One region of the Streptomyces sp. NPDC101219 genome, then DNA from elsewhere that is predicted to be linked to it. Evidence: riboswitches for the same ligand, from Rfam matches in the RefSeq annotation. Region 1 holds a riboswitch; the other holds the start of a gene.

Evidence for each region. Region 1 has a riboswitch for S-adenosylmethionine ahead of ACIRPP_RS27695 (aminotransferase class V-fold PLP-dependent enzyme). Riboswitches for the same ligand answer to the same signal wherever they lie in the genome.
Region 2: another riboswitch for S-adenosylmethionine. It lies ahead of thrC (threonine synthase); the one in region 1 lies ahead of ACIRPP_RS27695 (aminotransferase class V-fold PLP-dependent enzyme).

The regions. Positions count from the first base shown of each region.
Region 1 covers NZ_JBIWOK010000017.1:112,962-120,920, forward strand. The annotation lists gene ACIRPP_RS27685 (cytochrome bc complex cytochrome b subunit) at 1-58, shown strand, start outside; gene trpD (anthranilate phosphoribosyltransferase) at 193-1,257, shown strand; SAM riboswitch class IV at 1,333-1,449, shown strand; gene ACIRPP_RS27695 (aminotransferase class V-fold PLP-dependent enzyme) at 1,614-3,068, shown strand; gene ACIRPP_RS27700 (Lrp/AsnC family transcriptional regulator) at 3,124-3,405, opposite strand; gene ACIRPP_RS27705 (rhomboid family intramembrane serine protease) at 3,402-4,136, opposite strand; gene ACIRPP_RS27710 (hypothetical protein) at 4,295-4,534, shown strand; gene ACIRPP_RS27715 (NYN domain-containing protein) at 4,602-5,951, shown strand; gene ACIRPP_RS27720 (NlpC/P60 family protein) at 6,270-7,310, shown strand; gene ACIRPP_RS27725 (NlpC/P60 family protein) at 7,628-7,959, shown strand, end outside.
Region 2 covers NZ_JBIWOK010000003.1:130,224-138,182, forward strand. The annotation lists gene ACIRPP_RS06770 (trehalose-6-phosphate synthase) at 1-1,141, opposite strand, end outside; gene ACIRPP_RS06775 (glucosyl-3-phosphoglycerate synthase) at 1,193-2,137, opposite strand; SAM riboswitch class I at 2,283-2,430, shown strand; gene thrC (threonine synthase) at 2,449-3,753, shown strand; gene ACIRPP_RS06785 (MoaD/ThiS family protein) at 3,750-4,025, shown strand; gene ACIRPP_RS06790 (cold-shock protein) at 4,456-4,659, shown strand; gene groL (chaperonin GroEL) at 5,268-6,890, shown strand; gene ACIRPP_RS06800 (hypothetical protein) at 7,095-7,664, opposite strand; gene murQ (N-acetylmuramic acid 6-phosphate etherase) at 7,741-7,959, opposite strand, start outside.

The sequences.
Region 1 (7,959 bases):
TCCGAAGCCGACCGCCGACGAGTACAAGGAGATCACCAGCGGCCACGGCCACCACTGATCCCCTCTCCGGCTGACCGACAGTCGCCACACCACGGTCGAAGGCCCCCGTCCGGTACTCGGACGGGGGCCTTCGCCGTGCCCGCCGCTGGATAGGGTGGGAGCGGACATGCAGGACGACAACAGGAGCGGCTGATGAGCGCTGTGACCCCCGCTGGAGGCGACACCGCGGCGGGCCGCTCCTGGCCCGCCCTGCTGAACGGCCTGCTGGAGGGCCGTGACCTGTCGGCCGACGACACCGCCTGGGCGATGGACCTGATCATGCGCGGTGAGGCCACCGACGCACAGATCGCCGGATTCGCGGTGTCCCTGCGGGCCAAGGGCGAGACGGTCGAGGAGATCACCGGCTGCGTCCGGGCGCTCTACGACCACGCCAACGTGATCGACGTGCCGGGCGCCACGGTCGACATCGTCGGCACCGGCGGCGACGGCGCCAAGACGGTGAACATCTCCACCATGTCCTCGATCGTGGTGGCCGGCACCGGGGCGAAGGTCGTCAAGCACGGCAACCGGGCCGCCTCCTCCGCGTCCGGCGCCTCCGACGTGCTGGAGAAGCTGGGCGTCAACCTGGAGCTGACCCCGCGGCGGGTCGCCCAGGTCGCCGAGGAGGCCGGGATCACCTTCTGCTTCGCGGTGAAGTTCCACCCCGCGCTGCGCCACGTGGCGGCCGCCCGCGGCCAGCTGGGCATCCGCACCGTGTTCAATTTCCTCGGCCCGCTGGCCAACCCCGCCCGGGTGAAGGCCCAGGCGGTCGGGGTCGCCGACCGGCGGATGGCGCCCATCATGGCCGGGGTGTTCGCCGGGCGCGGCCACTCGTCGCTGGTGTTCCGCGGCGACGACGGCCTGGACGAGCTGACCACCACCGGCACCTCCCACGTCTGGGTGGTCCGGGGCGGCAAGGTCACCGAGGAGGTCTTCGACCCGCGCGACGTCGGCCTGGACCTCGTCGACGTGTCGGCGCTGCGCGGCGCCGACGCCTCCTACAACGCGGAGGTCGCCCGGCGGCTGCTGGACGGCGAACGCGGCCCGGTGCGCGACGCCGTGCTGCTGAACTCGGCGGCGGCGCTGGTGGCGCTGGAGCCCGCACCGGGCTCCCTCACGGAGCAGATCCGCGCCGGGATGGAGCAGGCGGCCGAGTCGATCGACTCGGGGGCCGCCCGGCGCGTGCTGGACCGCTGGGTGGCCGTCAGCAACGCCTGAGCGGACCGCCCCTGGGGTCCCGCGATCCGGACACGGGTTGCGGGACCCCGATTTCTTCCCGTACGTTCCTGTCCAGGTCATGAGTGACAGCCATCAGGCCCCGGCCGGCTGTCCGGCAACCCTCCGTCCGTGGCGGGGTGCCCCGGGTGAGGACCAGGCCGTGGACAGCAAGGTCCACGGCAAGCGCGGACCCCTCGCGAACCAGGGGTCCTGGTCGTCGAGGAGCCGGACATGAGCAAGCGAATGTGCTAGGGCCGCAGAGCCCCGCCTCCGCAGCCCTTCTTTCCCTCTCACCACCGGGCTCGAGCCGTCGTCGCTCGCCCGGGGGATCCGCCTGCCGCGTACGGGAGTTCGCCATGTCCGTTGCCACCGCCGCCCCTTCCACGACCGCCGCCCCTTCCACGGCTGCCGCCCCTTCCGCTACCGCCGCCCCCTCCGCGACCGTCACCGCCGACACCGCCGCCGACCTGGCCGGCTGTGCCCCGCTGCCCGTCCTCGGACGGGACGTCACCGTTCCGCTCGTCACCGGCGGGGAGGTGACCTACGCGGCGCTCGACCAGGCCGCCAGCGCGCCCGCCCTCCAGCGGGTCTGGGACGACGTGGCCGCCTACGCGCCGTACTACGGCAGCGTCCACCGGGGCGCCGGGTACCTGTCCCAGCTCTCCACCGACCTGTTCGAGAGCGCCCGCCGGACCGTCGCCGACTTTCTCGACTGCCGGACCGGCGACCAGGTGGTGTTCACCCGGTCGACCACCGACTCCCTCAACCTGCTCGCGTCCGCCCTGCCCGAGGGCTGCCGCGTCTTCGTCTTCGAGACCGAGCACCACGCGGCCCTGCTGCCCTGGCCCCGCCGTGACGTGACCGTCCTCGACGCGCCGGACAGCCCGCGGCAGGCCGTCGAGACCCTGGAGCGCGCCCTCGCCGACCGCGACCCCCACGGGCCCGCCCTCGTCTGCGTCACCGGCGCCTCCAACGTCACCGGCGAGCTGTGGCCGGTGCGCGAACTGGCCGCCGTCGCCCACGCGCACGGCGCCCGGATCGTGCTGGACGCCGCCCAGCTCGCCCCGCACCACCCGGTGAGCGTGCGGGACCTGGACGTCGACTGGGTGGCCTTCTCCGGCCACAAGCTGTACGCCCCCTTCGGCTCCGGGGTGCTGGCCGGCCGGGCCGACTGGCTGCGCACGGCCGAGCCCTACCTCGCGGGCGGCGGCGCCAGCCGCAGGGTCGGCCGCCGCGCGGACGGGGGAGTGGACGTGGAGTGGCACACCGACGCCGCCCGCCACGAGGCGGGTTCGCCGAACGTCATCGGCGTCCACGCCCTCGCCTCGGCGTGCCGGACGCTCACCGAGGCCGGGTTCGACACCCTCGTCGCCCGTGAGCAGCGGCTGATCCGCCGGGTGCGCGAGGAGCTCGCGGACGTGCCCGAGGTGCGGTGGCTGTCGCTGTTCGGGGACGACGCCCCGCGGGTCGGCGTGCTCTCCTTCGTCGTCGAGGGCTGGAACAGCTCCCACTTCGCCGCCGCGCTGTCCGCCGAGTACGGCATCGGCGTACGGGACGGCCTGTTCTGCGCCCACCCGCTGGTCCGCAGGCTGCTGGGCGGCGCGGCGGGGCACCGGGGCGAGTGCGGCGCCCCGGACGCCGCGCCCGGGGAGCGGTCCCTGAACGCGGTCCGGGTCAGCCTCGGGGCGGGCACCCCGGACGAGCACGTGGAGCGGTTCGTGCGCGCCGTGCGGGAACTCGTCCGGGACGGGGCCCGCTGGACCTACCGCACGGTGGACGGCCGCTGCGTGCCGGACACCCCCGCCGCCTGACCCGGCCGGCGGGACCGGACGGGGGCCCGCCGGCCGGTCCCGCCCGGCGGGTGCGTCAGCTGTCCAGCCCGATGGCGAACGCGGCTTCGAGGTCGTGCTGGGAGTACGTGCGGAACGCGACGTGCGTGTCCGTGCCCTCCACGCCCGGGATCTTGCTGATCCGGCCGGGGATGACCTCGGCCAGGTCCTCGTGCTCCCGGACCCGGACCATCGCGATCAGGTCGTAGGTGCCGGTGACGGAGAAGACCTCGCTGACGCTGTCCAGCGCGGCGATCCGCTCCGCGATCTCGGGGATCCGGTCCACGCTGGTCTTGATGAGGACGATCGCGGTGATCACGGTTGGTTCTCTCCCTCGGGAGCCGGAGCAGGGGTGGCCCTCACTGTAGTCGTCCGCCCGGAGCAGACCCACGCGCAGGCGAGCCCCAGGCCGAAGCCCACCAGGTGGGCCAGGTAGGCGATCCCCGGCCCGTCGGACGCCCGCCCCGCCCCCAGCCACTGCAGGGCCGCCCAGAAGGGCAGCACCACCCAGGCCGGGAAGCGGACCGGCAGGAAGAACAGGAACGGCAGGAGACTGGTCACCCGGGCCCGGGGGAACAGGAAGAGGAACGCGCCCAGGACGGCCGAGATCGCCCCCGACGCCCCCACCACCGACTGCGGGGAGCCCGTGTCGGCGAGGGCGTGTCCGAGCAGGGCGAGGTACCCGCAGCCGACGTAGAACAGGGTGAACCGGGCGCGGCCCATCCGTGCCTCGGTCATCGTGCCGAAGACGTGGAGGAACAGCATGTTCCCGAGCAGGTGCACCCAGCTGCCGTGCACGAACAGGGCCGTGGCCGGGGTCAGGGCCGCCCGGAGGGACCCTTCGAACAGGTCTGCGGGGATCACCCCCCAGCGCCGGAAGTACGCCCGCTGCACGGCCAGCAGCTCCTCCCCGGTCCCGTGGGCCGGGTTCAGCCCGGAGGCCGGGCCGAACAGGAAGACCAGGCAGCACACGACGACGAGGGTGTGGGTCACCGGTGCCGACGGCAGCCGGACCGCCCGGACGAGAGGGGGTCTCCAGTTGCGGACCATGGTCACAGAGCATGACGCAACGGGACGCAACCACGCAGACCGCCTCGCCGCCGTGGACGGGCGGGCGGCGGGGACCCGCCAGGCCGTAGGGTTACGACCCTGACCCACCGGGGTGCCCGGCGCGCCCCGGAGACCGGAAAGGAAGGCGAACAGCCACGATGACGGTTCCCCTGCCGACCGCCGCCACGCGGTGGCGCTGCACCCTCTGCGGCAACCTCACGCGCTTCGACGTGACCCGCTCCTCGAAGGTCGTCGAGTACGTCCACCTGGACCTGGCCGGCGAGCCGAAGGTCGAGGAGCGCGAGGTGCTCAGTGAGACCATCGAGTCGGTGCGGTGCCGCTGGTGCAACGCCGTGGACCAGGTGGAACTCGTGGACAGGCCGGGTGCCGGCTCCTGACCGGGAGCGGGCTCCGCTGACGGTGACCCCGTACGCGGGGTGGCACACAGGCATTGGGGTGTGACGGATGGTGGAGACCACGGGCGGGGGGCCGCAGGACGGCGCCGCTGAGGTGCTCGACCGTCCGCTGCCCGACGGGGTGCGCCGCCGGGTCGTCCAGATCGTCTCGGACGGCTTCGGCGGGCTGACCGTCGGCGAGCTGCCCGCCCAGCTGAGGCAGTACGCCCGCTTCGCGCCCAACCGCCGGATCAAGTTCGCCGGGAACGCGATGGCCTCCGCCCTGGAGACCGACCCGCTCTTCCGGCAGCGCATCGGGGAGAAGCTCCGCGAGGCCCAGCCGGAACTGACCGGTGCCCTCGACTCCGGCTCGCCGCCCCCGGCTGCGGACCCCCTGGACGTGGCGGCTGCGGCCTACGTGCTGCGGCCGGCCGGCTGGGTGAAGCTGGTCGCCGCGGCCGGCGAGGAGGCCCAGCGCGCCGACGCCGAGCGCGCCGACGAGGAGAACCGGGCCGAGCTGGAGCGGCTGCGGGCCGAGCTCGCGCGCGCCCGCGAGCACACCCGCACCGAGACCGAGCGGCTGCGCTCGGAACTGGACGCGGCGCGCAAAGAGGCCGAGTCGCTGCACCGCAAGCTGCGGTCCGCGCTCAGCGACGTCAAACGGGGTCAGGCGGCCCTGCGCAAAGTGCAGGCGGAGCTGGAGGCGGTCCGTTCCGACAGCCACGCGCAGGTGTCGGCCGCGGAGAGCGAGACCCGGCGGATCAAAGCGCGCCTCGGCGAGACGGAGGCCGCCCTGGAGGCCGCCCGTCGCGCCGCCCGCGAGGGGCGCAGCGTCGAGGACATGCGGGTCCGGCTGCTGCTGGACACCGTCCTGGAGGCCGCCCAGGGGCTCCGGCGCGAACTGGCCCTGCCCCCGGTGTCCGTGCGGCCCGCCGAGACCGTGGACGCCGTGGAGCCCGGCCGGATGACGCCCAAGGACATCGCCGCCCGCGCGCTGTCCGAGGACGACCCGGCGATCCTCGACCAGTTGCTGGCCCTGCCGCAGGCCCATCTCGTCGTCGACGGCTACAACGTCACCAAGACCGGCTATCCCCAGATGCCCCTGGAGAAGCAGCGGTTGCGGCTGCTGGGCCAACTCGCCCAGGTGGCCGCGCAGACCGGCGCGGAGGTGACCTGTGTCTTCGACGGGGCCGAACTGGCCGCGCCGGTGCTGCTGGCCCCGCCGCGCGGGGTGCGGGTGCTGTTCTCCAAGCCGGGCGTCACCGCCGACGAGCTGATCCGCCAGCTGGTGCGCGCCGAGCCGCCCGGCCGGCCGGTCATCGTCGTCTCCACCGACCGCGAGGTCGCCGACGGGGTGGCCCGCGCGGGTGCCCGGCCGGTTGCCTCCGCGGTGCTTCTGAAGCGGTTCTCCAGGGCGTGAGGCCCGCCGGGCCGTAAAGCGCCCCTACGCCCCATCGGGACCCTAAGCCCCAACCGCAACGTACCCGCCGATTGCCCGAATTGGTGGGATCGTCACGCAACGTAGTGTCAGCTCCATATCACTGCACGTGAGTTCATGGCAAAGAAACGCGCTGTGACGGAGATTTCGGGTCCAGGGATTTGAACTGATCACAAGGCAATCACTAGGGTCGGGCCTCGAACCTCCGCTCGGGTGATCGTTCACATGGGGTGGCGACGGCGGAGGCCCCCGCCCACCGGCGTGTCGGTAGGCGGCTGGAGGAAGAAGGAGCTCGCCTCCGTGGCGTCCCACCGTCGTCCCAAGCAGCCGAACCGCGCACGTGTGACCGTGCTCACCACCGCTGCAGCAGCTGCCGTCGTCCTGAGCTCGCAGGGTGCCAACGCCGCGCCCACCGAGAAGCCGAGCAAGGACGAGGTGAAGGCCAAGGTCGACAAGCTCTACGAGCAGGCGGAGCAGGCCACCGAGAAGTACAACGGCGCCAAGGAGAAGCAGGAGAAGCTCCAGAAGGAGATCTCCACCATCCAGGACAACGTCGCCCGCGGCCAGCAGGAGCTCAACGAGCTGCGCGACGGCCTCGGTTCGATGGCCAGCGCCCAGTACCGCAGCGGCGGCATCGACCCCTCGGTGCAGCTGTTCCTGTCCGCCGACCCGGACGACTACCTCGACAAGGCGTCCACCCTCGACCAGCTGAGCACCCAGCAGGTCGACGGGCTGAAGAAGATCCAGGAGAAGCAGCGCGAGCTCGCCCAGCAGCGCTCCGAGGCCACCGAGAAGCTCAAGGACCTCGCCTCCACCCGCTCCGAACTGGGCAAGAAGAAGAAGGAGGTCCAGGGCAAGCTGGCCTCCGCGCAGAAGCTGCTCAACAGCCTCACCGCCGAGCAGAAGGCCCAGCTCGCCGAGGAGGAGAACCGTGCCACCCGCGCCAGCGCGCGCGACGCCCTCTCCGCCAAGGTCCCGGCCGGCTCCGGCCGTGCCGCCGCCGCCTTCGCCGCCGCGCAGAGCAAGCTGGGCACGCCCTACGTCTACGGCGCCACCGGCCCGTCCTCCTTCGACTGCTCGGGCCTGACCTCCTGGGCCTACGCCCAGGCCGGCGTCGGCATCCCGCGCACCTCCGAGGCGCAGACCGGGGCCGGCACCAGGATCTACTCGGTCGGCGATCTCAAGGTCGGCGACCTGGTCTTCTTCTTCAACGACCTGCACCACGTGGGTCTCTACGCGGGCAACGGCCAGATCATCCACGCCCCCCGCACCGGCACCGTCGTGCGCTACGAGTCGATGAACACCATCGGCGGCCCGTTCATGTTCGGCGTGCGCGTCTGACCCGCGGGACGCCCCCCGCGCCCCTGAAGCCCGGCCGTCCCGCCGGGACACCGCGCCCCTGAAGCCGGCTGTCCCGCCGGGACACTGCGCCCCTGAAGCCCGGCCGTCCCGCCCGGGCACCCGGGCCCCGGCACCGGGACGGGGTGCCCCCGTTCGGGGGAATCACGACATCGCCGTCCGGCCCGTGCCCCGCCTGTGACCTGCGTCGGAGGCGGGGCGTCACCGTGCGTGCCCGCCCCGGTCGTTGGCCCGTCCACTGCCGCGGGGTTACTGTCTGCCGCGTTTCCCGTCCGTCAGCGGAAGGAGCGCGGCTTCCCGTGGGGTCCCATCGCCGCCTTGCACCGTCCTCCGGCTCCGACCGGAGTACCACCGTCGCCGTCGGCCTGCTCTCGGCGGCCGCCGCCGTCCTGAGCGCCGTACCGGCCGCCGCAGCACCGCACGACGACGCCCGGACCGAGGTGGACCGCCTCTACGAGGAGGCCGAGCGGGCCACCGAGGCGTACAACGAGGCCGACGAACGCGCCGACACCCTCCGCGCGCAGGTCCGCACCGCGCAGGACGACCTGGCCCGGCAGCAGGAGCGCGTCAACTCCATGCGCGACGGGCTCGGTTCACTGGCCGGCGCCCAGTACCGCTCCGGCGGTCTCGA
Region 2 (7,959 bases), on a different contig from region 1:
GCACGGGGTTGACCAGGGCCACGTCGGCCAGCCGGTAGGCGGCCAGGGAGCGGGCGAAGTCGTCCTCGACGTGCAGCACGACCGGACGCCAGCCGGGTGTGCCGTACTGCTCGTTGATCTCCTCGGCGACCCGCTGCACCTCGGCGGTGTAGTCGCGGTACACGGCGAGGTCCTGGCGGGAGGGGTAGGCGAAGGCGACGTGCACGACCCGCTCGCGCCAGTCGGGGTGGTCGTCGAGGAGCTGCCGGTAGGCGAGCAGGCCGCGCACGATGTTCTTCGACAGCTCGGTGCGGTCCACGCGGACGATCGTGCGGCGCGGGGAGCCGTCGGGCGCGGTGCCGATCTCCTCGCGCAGCGCGGTCATCCGCTCCTCGACGTCCGGCTCGTGGGAGCGGGCGCGCAGGAAGTCCGCGTCGGCGCCGAGGCCGTGCACCCCGATGCGGGTGCCGCCGAGGCCGCCCGCGAACTGTTCGCAGCACGCGGTGAACGCGTCCGCCCAGCGCCGGGTGAGGAAGCCGAGCCGGTCGGCGCCCAGCATGCCGCGCAGCACCTGCCCGGCGATGTCGTCGGGCAGCATCCGGAAGTACTCCGGCGGCGCCCACGGGGTGTGCGAGAAGTGGCCGATGCGCAGGTCGGGGCGGAGCTCGCGGAGCAGGCCGGGGACGAGCGTCAGGTGGTAGTCCTGCACCACGACGGCCGCGCCTTCGGCGGCCTCCTCGGCGAGTGCCTCGGCGAAGGCCCGGTTGTAGCGCTCGTAGGACGCCCACCGGCGGCGGAACTCCGCGTCGAAGACGGGTTCCAGCGGGATCTGGTACAGCATGTGGTGGACGAACCACAGCACCGAGTTCGCGATGCCGTTGTAGGCGTCGGAGTGCACGTCGGCCGGGATGTCCAGCATCCGCACGCCGTCCTCGCCGGCGCCGCGGCGCACCGCCTCGCGGTCGCCGTCGGACAGGGCCGAGCACACCCACAGCGCGTCCGCGTCCGAGCCGATCGCGGACAGCCCGGACACCAGCCCGCCGCCGCCCCGCCTGGCGCGCAGCGAACCGTCCTCGTCCACCGTGTACGACACGGGCCCGCGGTTCGACGCGACCAGCACCTGGGCACCCTGACCAGCCTGAGCAGCATGCGTGGAAGCCATACGCACCAACCTAGCCCGGCCCCCGGAACCTCAAACGTCGCCGGGACGCGCTCAGGCCACCCGCCGGGCCTGGTACTCGGCGATCTCCCGCATCGGCGGGCGTTCCTCGGTGTCGACGGAGTACGTGCGCGGCTCGAAGCCGTCCCCGGCCCGCTCGAACTGGGTGAGGGCGGGCCGGATCAGGTGGCCGCGGGCCAGGCGGAGCTGGGCGGTGCGGTAGATGGCGGCGGCCATCCGGCCGAGGGCCCGCCCGTCCTGGTGGCGGTGCTTGCGCACGCCGACGTCGACCTGGGCGAGGGCGTCCAGCCCGGCCAGGTGCAGGGCGTCGACCAGCATGCCGAGCTCGACCCCGTAGCCGACCGGGAAGGGCAGCTGCTCCAGCAGCGAGCGGCGGGCCGCGTACTCGCCGCCGAGCGGCTGGACGAAGCCGGCCAGCTGCGGCCAGTGCATGTTGAGCAGCGGGCGCGCCATCAGCTCGGTGACCCGGCCGCCCTGCCCGGCGGCGGCGCCCAGGGGGCGGTCGTACATGGCCTTGACCAGCTGCACGTCCGGTTCGGTGAGCAGCGGGCCGACGATGCCGGTGACGAAGTCGGAGGAGAACTCGCGCAGGTCGGCGTCGACGAAGCAGACGATGTCGCCCCGGGTGACCAGCAGGGACCGCCACAGCACCTCGCCCTTGCCGGGCTCGGCCGGGATGCGGGGCAGGATCGCGTCCCGGTGCACCACCGTCGCGCCCGCCGCCGCGGCCGCCGCGGCGGTGTTGTCGGTCGAGCCGGAGTCGACCACGACGATCTCGTCGACCAGCGGCACCTGGAGCACCAGGTCGTGCCGGATCATCGCCACGATGTCGCCGACGGTCGCCTCCTCGTCGAGCGCCGGCAGCACCACGCTCACCGTCTGGCCCGAGGCCCGTTTCGCCGCCAGGATCCCGTGCAGGGGACGGTCGGCCACGGACCAGGACCGGTCGATCAGCCAGCGCTCGACTTCTTCCAGCACGGTCTGCGGCTCCTCACTCCGGTCCGGTCCTGTGATCCATCTCGCGGTTCGGACGACTGTCTCAATCGCCCGGGGCGTCGGTTACAGTCTTGAACAACGCGCACGGCCCCCGCATGCCGGGGTCGCCGCCGCGACAACTGAACACCGCTCATCCAGAGGGGCAGAGGGATACGGCCCGATGAAGCCCCGGCAACCCTCCAGTCGGTTCTTGTCACACGGACGTGGCGAGGCTCCCGGCTAGGGAAGGTGCCAAATCCGTCTCACGGCGAGATGCGTCGTGAGGAAGATGAGGAGAAAGGGCCTCGCCTCACATGGCTGTGCAGACCGTTGCAAGCAGCACCGGCACCACCGGATCCGCTGCCACCCCCGATGTCGACCTCGGCCCCGCCGCCGCGCTGTCCTGCCGCGAGTGCGGCCACCGCGTCCCGCTCGGTCCCCTCTTCGCCTGCCAGGAGTGTTTCGGCCCGCTGGAGATCGCCTACGACTTCTCGTCCTACGGGGCCGAGGAACTGCGCCGGCGCATCGAGGCGGGACCCGCGAACATCTGGCGCTACGCGCCGCTGCTGCCCGTCCCCGCGGACGTGGCCGGCAAGCCGAACCTCAACCCGGGCTGGACCCCGCTGGTCAAGGCGGACAACCTGGCCCGTGAACTCGGCGTCACCGGCGGTCTGTACGTCAAGGACGACTCCGGCAACCCGACCCACTCCTTCAAGGACCGGGTCGTCGCCCAGGCCCTGGAGGCCGCCCGCGCCTTCGGCTTCACCACCCTGTCCTGCTCCTCCACCGGCAACCTGGCGGGCGCCGTCGGCGCCGCCGCGGCCCGGGCCGGCTTCCGTTCCTGCGTGTTCATCCCGCACGACCTGGAGCAGGGCAAGGTCGTCATGGCCGCCGTCTACGGCGGCGAACTCGTCGGCATCGAGGGCAACTACGACGACGTGAACCGCTTCTGCTCCGAGCTGATCGGCGATCCGGCCGGCGAGGGCTGGGGCTTCGTCAACGTCAACCTGCGGCCGTACTACGCCGAGGGCTCCAAGACGCTCGCCTACGAGATCTGCGAGCAGCTCGGCTGGCGGCTGCCGGACCAGATCGTCGTCCCGATCGCCTCGGGCTCCCAGCTCACGAAGATCGACAAGGGCTTGCGGGAGCTGATCGACCTGGGGCTGGTCGAGGACCGCCCCTACAAGATCTTCGGCGCGCAGGCCGCGGGCTGCTCCCCGGTCTCGGCCGCCTTCAAGGCCGGGCACGACGTGGTCCGCCCGCAGAAGCCCGACACCATCGCCAAGTCGCTCGCCATCGGCAACCCCGCCGACGGTCCCTACGTCCTGGACATCGCCCGCCGCACCGGCGGTGCCGTGGAGGACGTCACCGACGAGCAGGTCGTGGACGCGATCAGGCTGCTCGCCCGGACCGAGGGCATCTTCGCGGAGACCGCGGGCGGCGTGACCGTGGGCGTCACCCGGAAGCTGGTCGACAGCGGCCTGCTGGACCCGGCCCTGACCACCGTCGTCCTCAACACCGGGGACGGTCTGAAGACCCTCGACGCGGTCGCCGGGACCGGCCTGACCGCCACCATCCGCCCCAACCTGGACTCCTTCCGAGAGGCTGGCCTCGCATGAGTGTGACCGTCCGCATCCCGACCATCCTGCGCACCTACACGGGTGGGCAGGCCGAGGTGAACGCCGAGGGGACGACCCTCGCCGAGGTCATCGAGGACCTGGAGAAGAACCACACGGGCATCGCCGCCCGCGTCCTGGACGACCAGGGCAAGCTGCGCCGCTTCGTCAACGTCTACGTGAACGACGACGACGTGCGCTTCGAGCAGGGCCTCGGGACCGCGACCCCGGACGGGGCCGGCGTGTCGATCATTCCGGCGGTCGCCGGCGGCTGATCATTACCGTAGGTAACTTCGGTTACCGAGCGTTCATCGGATTGCCCCCTCCGTAAGAGAAGCGGAGGGGGCAATTCCATGGGATTGAACGCGGTAGGGTTGGGGAACGCGGCCCCGGTCCACTGATCGGGAACCGTGAATTCCTGCCGCTCGCCCGACGAGAAGTAGCCAAAGTCTGTGCGTCTTTCGCGGCTTTTGTGGCCTTTGTGCGGCCCGGTTTGCCCTGAATTCGGGCGAAGTTGCACAACATTCCGGACCGGTGTCGTCCAGATTTCTCGTCCGATTGACCTGTTGCAGACGGCAGTTGGACAGATACATTCAGCCGCGGTCGACGCGTTCCGGCGCACGCCCCCACCCATTGGGGGGTGAGGTCTGACCCGGGTCCGCGAAGTGTGGATCTGTGCAAGGGCCAGTAATAGGGGAGTTAGGCATGGCTCAGGGCACCGTCAAGTGGTTCAACGCGGAGAAGGGGTACGGCTTCATCGCGGTCGACGGTGGTGCGGATGTTTTCGTCCACTACAGCGCGATCCAGATGGACGGCTACCGCACCCTGGAAGAGGGCCAGCGGGTCGAATTCGAGATCTCGCAGGGCCAGAAAGGCCCGCAGGCCGACATGGTTCGCGTCACCGCCTGAACGCGCTACCAACCGCAAGCATCTTCTGCTGACGAAGGGCCCGCACCTCCCGGGGTGCGGGCCCTTCGCCGTGCCGCCACGCGCCGCCGCCCGCCGGACCGCGACGCCACGTCCGGTGCCGCCGTCCGCCGGGCCGCGACGCCACGTCCGGTGCCGCCGTCCGCCGGGCCGCGCCCCAGGTCCGGTGCCGCCGTCCGCCGGCCCGCGCCCCCACGTCCGGCGTCGCCGCCCGCCGGCCCGCGCCCCAGGCCCGCCGGCGCCGCACCCGGACACGCCCGTCCGTGTCCCTGTGCGCGTGTTCGCGCGCGGCTGAGCGCGCCCCGGCGCCGTCACCGGCCCGGCCGCGCTCCGCCGCAGAACAGGGGCCTGCGCGCCCCGTCCGGCCGCGACCGGCCGACGGGTCCGCTTCGCGGGAGCGCCTTGCACTCGGGGGGGTCGAGTGCTAATCATTGGCGTTAGCACTCTGAAGGTGAGAGTGACAACGAAGGACCGGGTCGGTGAGGCCCGCAGGCCGCGTGGGGCAAGGAACCACGGGCCGGCGAGCCGTCCGTCGCGGGCGCGGGCGCGGTCCGAAGGAATCACCCCCAGTCCTGGAGGGACCACTTCACATGGCCAAGATCATCGCGTTCGACGAGGAGGCGCGGCGCGGCCTCGAGCGCGGCATGAACCAGCTCGCGGACGCCGTCAAGGTGACGCTCGGCCCCAAGGGCCGCAACGTCGTCCTCGAGAAGAAGTGGGGCGCCCCCACGATCACCAACGACGGTGTGTCCATCGCCAAGGAGATCGAGCTCGAGGACCCGTACGAGAAGATCGGCGCCGAGCTGGTCAAGGAAGTCGCCAAGAAGACGGACGACGTCGCCGGTGACGGTACGACCACCGCGACCGTTCTCGCCCAGGCCCTGGTCAAGGAGGGCCTGCGCAACGTCGCCGCCGGCGCCAACCCGATGGCCCTCAAGCGCGGCATCGAGAAGGCCGTCGAGTCGGTCTCCGCCGCCCTGCTGGAGCAGGCGAAGGACGTCGAGACCAAGGAGCAGATCGCCTCCACGGCCTCCATCTCCGCCGCCGACACCCAGATCGGTGAGCTCATCGCCGAGGCCATGGACAAGGTCGGCAAGGAAGGCGTCATCACCGTCGAGGAGTCCCAGACCTTCGGTCTGGAGCTGGAGCTCACCGAGGGTATGCGCTTCGACAAGGGCTACATCTCGGCGTACTTCGCCACCGACATGGAGCGTATGGAGGCCGTCCTCGACGACCCGTACATCCTGATCGCCAACTCCAAGATCTCCAACGTCAAGGACCTGCTCCCGCTCCTGGAGAAGGTCATGCAGTCGGGCAAGCCGCTGCTGATCATCGCCGAGGACGTCGAGGGCGAGGCCCTGTCGACCCTGGTCGTCAACAAGATCCGCGGCACCTTCAAGTCCGTCGCGGTCAAGGCCCCGGGCTTCGGCGACCGCCGCAAGGCCATGCTCGGCGACATCGCCATCCTCACGGGCGGCGAGGTCATCTCCGAGGAGGTCGGCCTCAAGCTGGAGAACGCCACGCTCGACCTGCTGGGCAAGGCGCGCAAGGTCGTCATCACCAAGGACGAGACCACCATCGTCGACGGTGCCGGCTCGGCCGACCAGGTCCAGGGCCGCGTCAACCAGATCCGTGCCGAGATCGAGAACAGCGACTCGGACTACGACCGCGAGAAGCTCCAGGAGCGTCTGGCGAAGCTGGCCGGCGGCGTCGCCGTCATCAAGGCCGGTGCCGCCACCGAGGTGGAGCTCAAGGAGCGCAAGCACCGCATCGAGGACGCCGTCCGCAATGCCAAGGCGGCCGTCGAGGAGGGCATCGTCGCCGGTGGTGGCGTGGCCCTGCTGCAGGCCACCCAGGTCTTCGAGAAGCTGGAGCTCGAGGGTGACGAGGCGACCGGCGCCAACGCCGTGCGCATCGCGCTGGAGGCCCCGCTGAAGCAGATCGCCGTCAACGCCGGCCTCGAGGGCGGTGTCGTGGTGGAGAAGGTGCGCAACCTGACCCCGGGCCACGGCCTGAACGCCGCGACCGGCGAGTACGTCGACCTGGTCAAGGAAGGCATCATCGACCCGGCGAAGGTGACCCGTTCCGCGCTGCAGAACGCCGCCTCCATCGCCGCGCTGTTCCTCACCACCGAGGCCGTCATCGCCGACAAGCCGGAGAAGGCCGCCGCGCCGGCCGGCGGCGGCATGCCGGGCGGTGACATGGACTTCTGATCCCTTCGAGGATCGGATCCGTCCGTCGCACGGACCGAGGGCGGCACTCCCTGCACGACAGGGGGTGCCGCCCTCGGGCGTTCTCCGGGCCGGCGGACGGGCCGGGACGGGGACGCCGGCCGTTGCGAGCCGGGGCGGGTGCGCCGGCCGTTACGGACCGGGGCGGGTGCGCCGGCGGACGTCCCGGCCCGTGACGGCCGGCGGTCAGAGGCCGCCCATCGGCTCGATGTCGACCCGCACCGGGGTGCCCCACACCCGCAGCACCTCGTAGTCGGTGAACTCGTGCACGATCCGGTACGCCATCGCGGGCCGGGGGCCGCGCCGCTGGGCCGCCAGGTACAGCTCCGCCTCCCTGCGGTCCCGGCGGGGGGTGCCGCACAGCTGCCACGCCTGGCCGTTCCACGCCTCCGGCAGCCAGCGCTGCTGCGGCTGCGGCCGGTCGCCGCGCACCCCGTACCGGGACGGCACCGGTTCGGTGGGCGCGTACTGCGGCGCCGGGCCGTTGAACTCGGCGCGGCGGGCGGCACGGCGCCGTGTCTCGCACAGCAGGCACAGGTCGGGCGCGCTCTCGTCGACCGGGCCGGTGGGGTGCTCCGGGCAGCGGGTGCTGGGGGCGGCCGAGGTGACGCCCTCCTCCAGCAGGTCCAGGGCCCGGCGCAGGTCGGCCTTGACCTCGTGCAGCTTGGCGTCCGGGGTGTCGCCGCCGAGCGCCTCGCCGTGTTCGCCGAGCAGGCGCAGGGCGCGGCCCAGTGCGGTGAGCTGCGCGTGGTTCATGGCGTCCGTCTCCGTGGGGGTTCGGGTCGGTACGAGTATCCCAGCGGCCCGGGACCTGTCACAGCCCGCGGTGACGTCAGGCGTCCGCGGGCCCGCTGCTCCCGGCCTTCGCGAGCGCGGCCCGCAGGTGGCCGTCCGCCTCGTCCAGCAGCCGGGCCGCGGTGCCGGCGTCCGCGTCGGTGAGCAGCACCAGGATGGCGTGCTTGACCTCGCCGCCGGTGGCCGTCAGGGCCCGCTCGACGGCCGCGTCGTCCGCTCCGGTGGCCAGGGCGACGATCCGGTGGGAGCGGGCGCG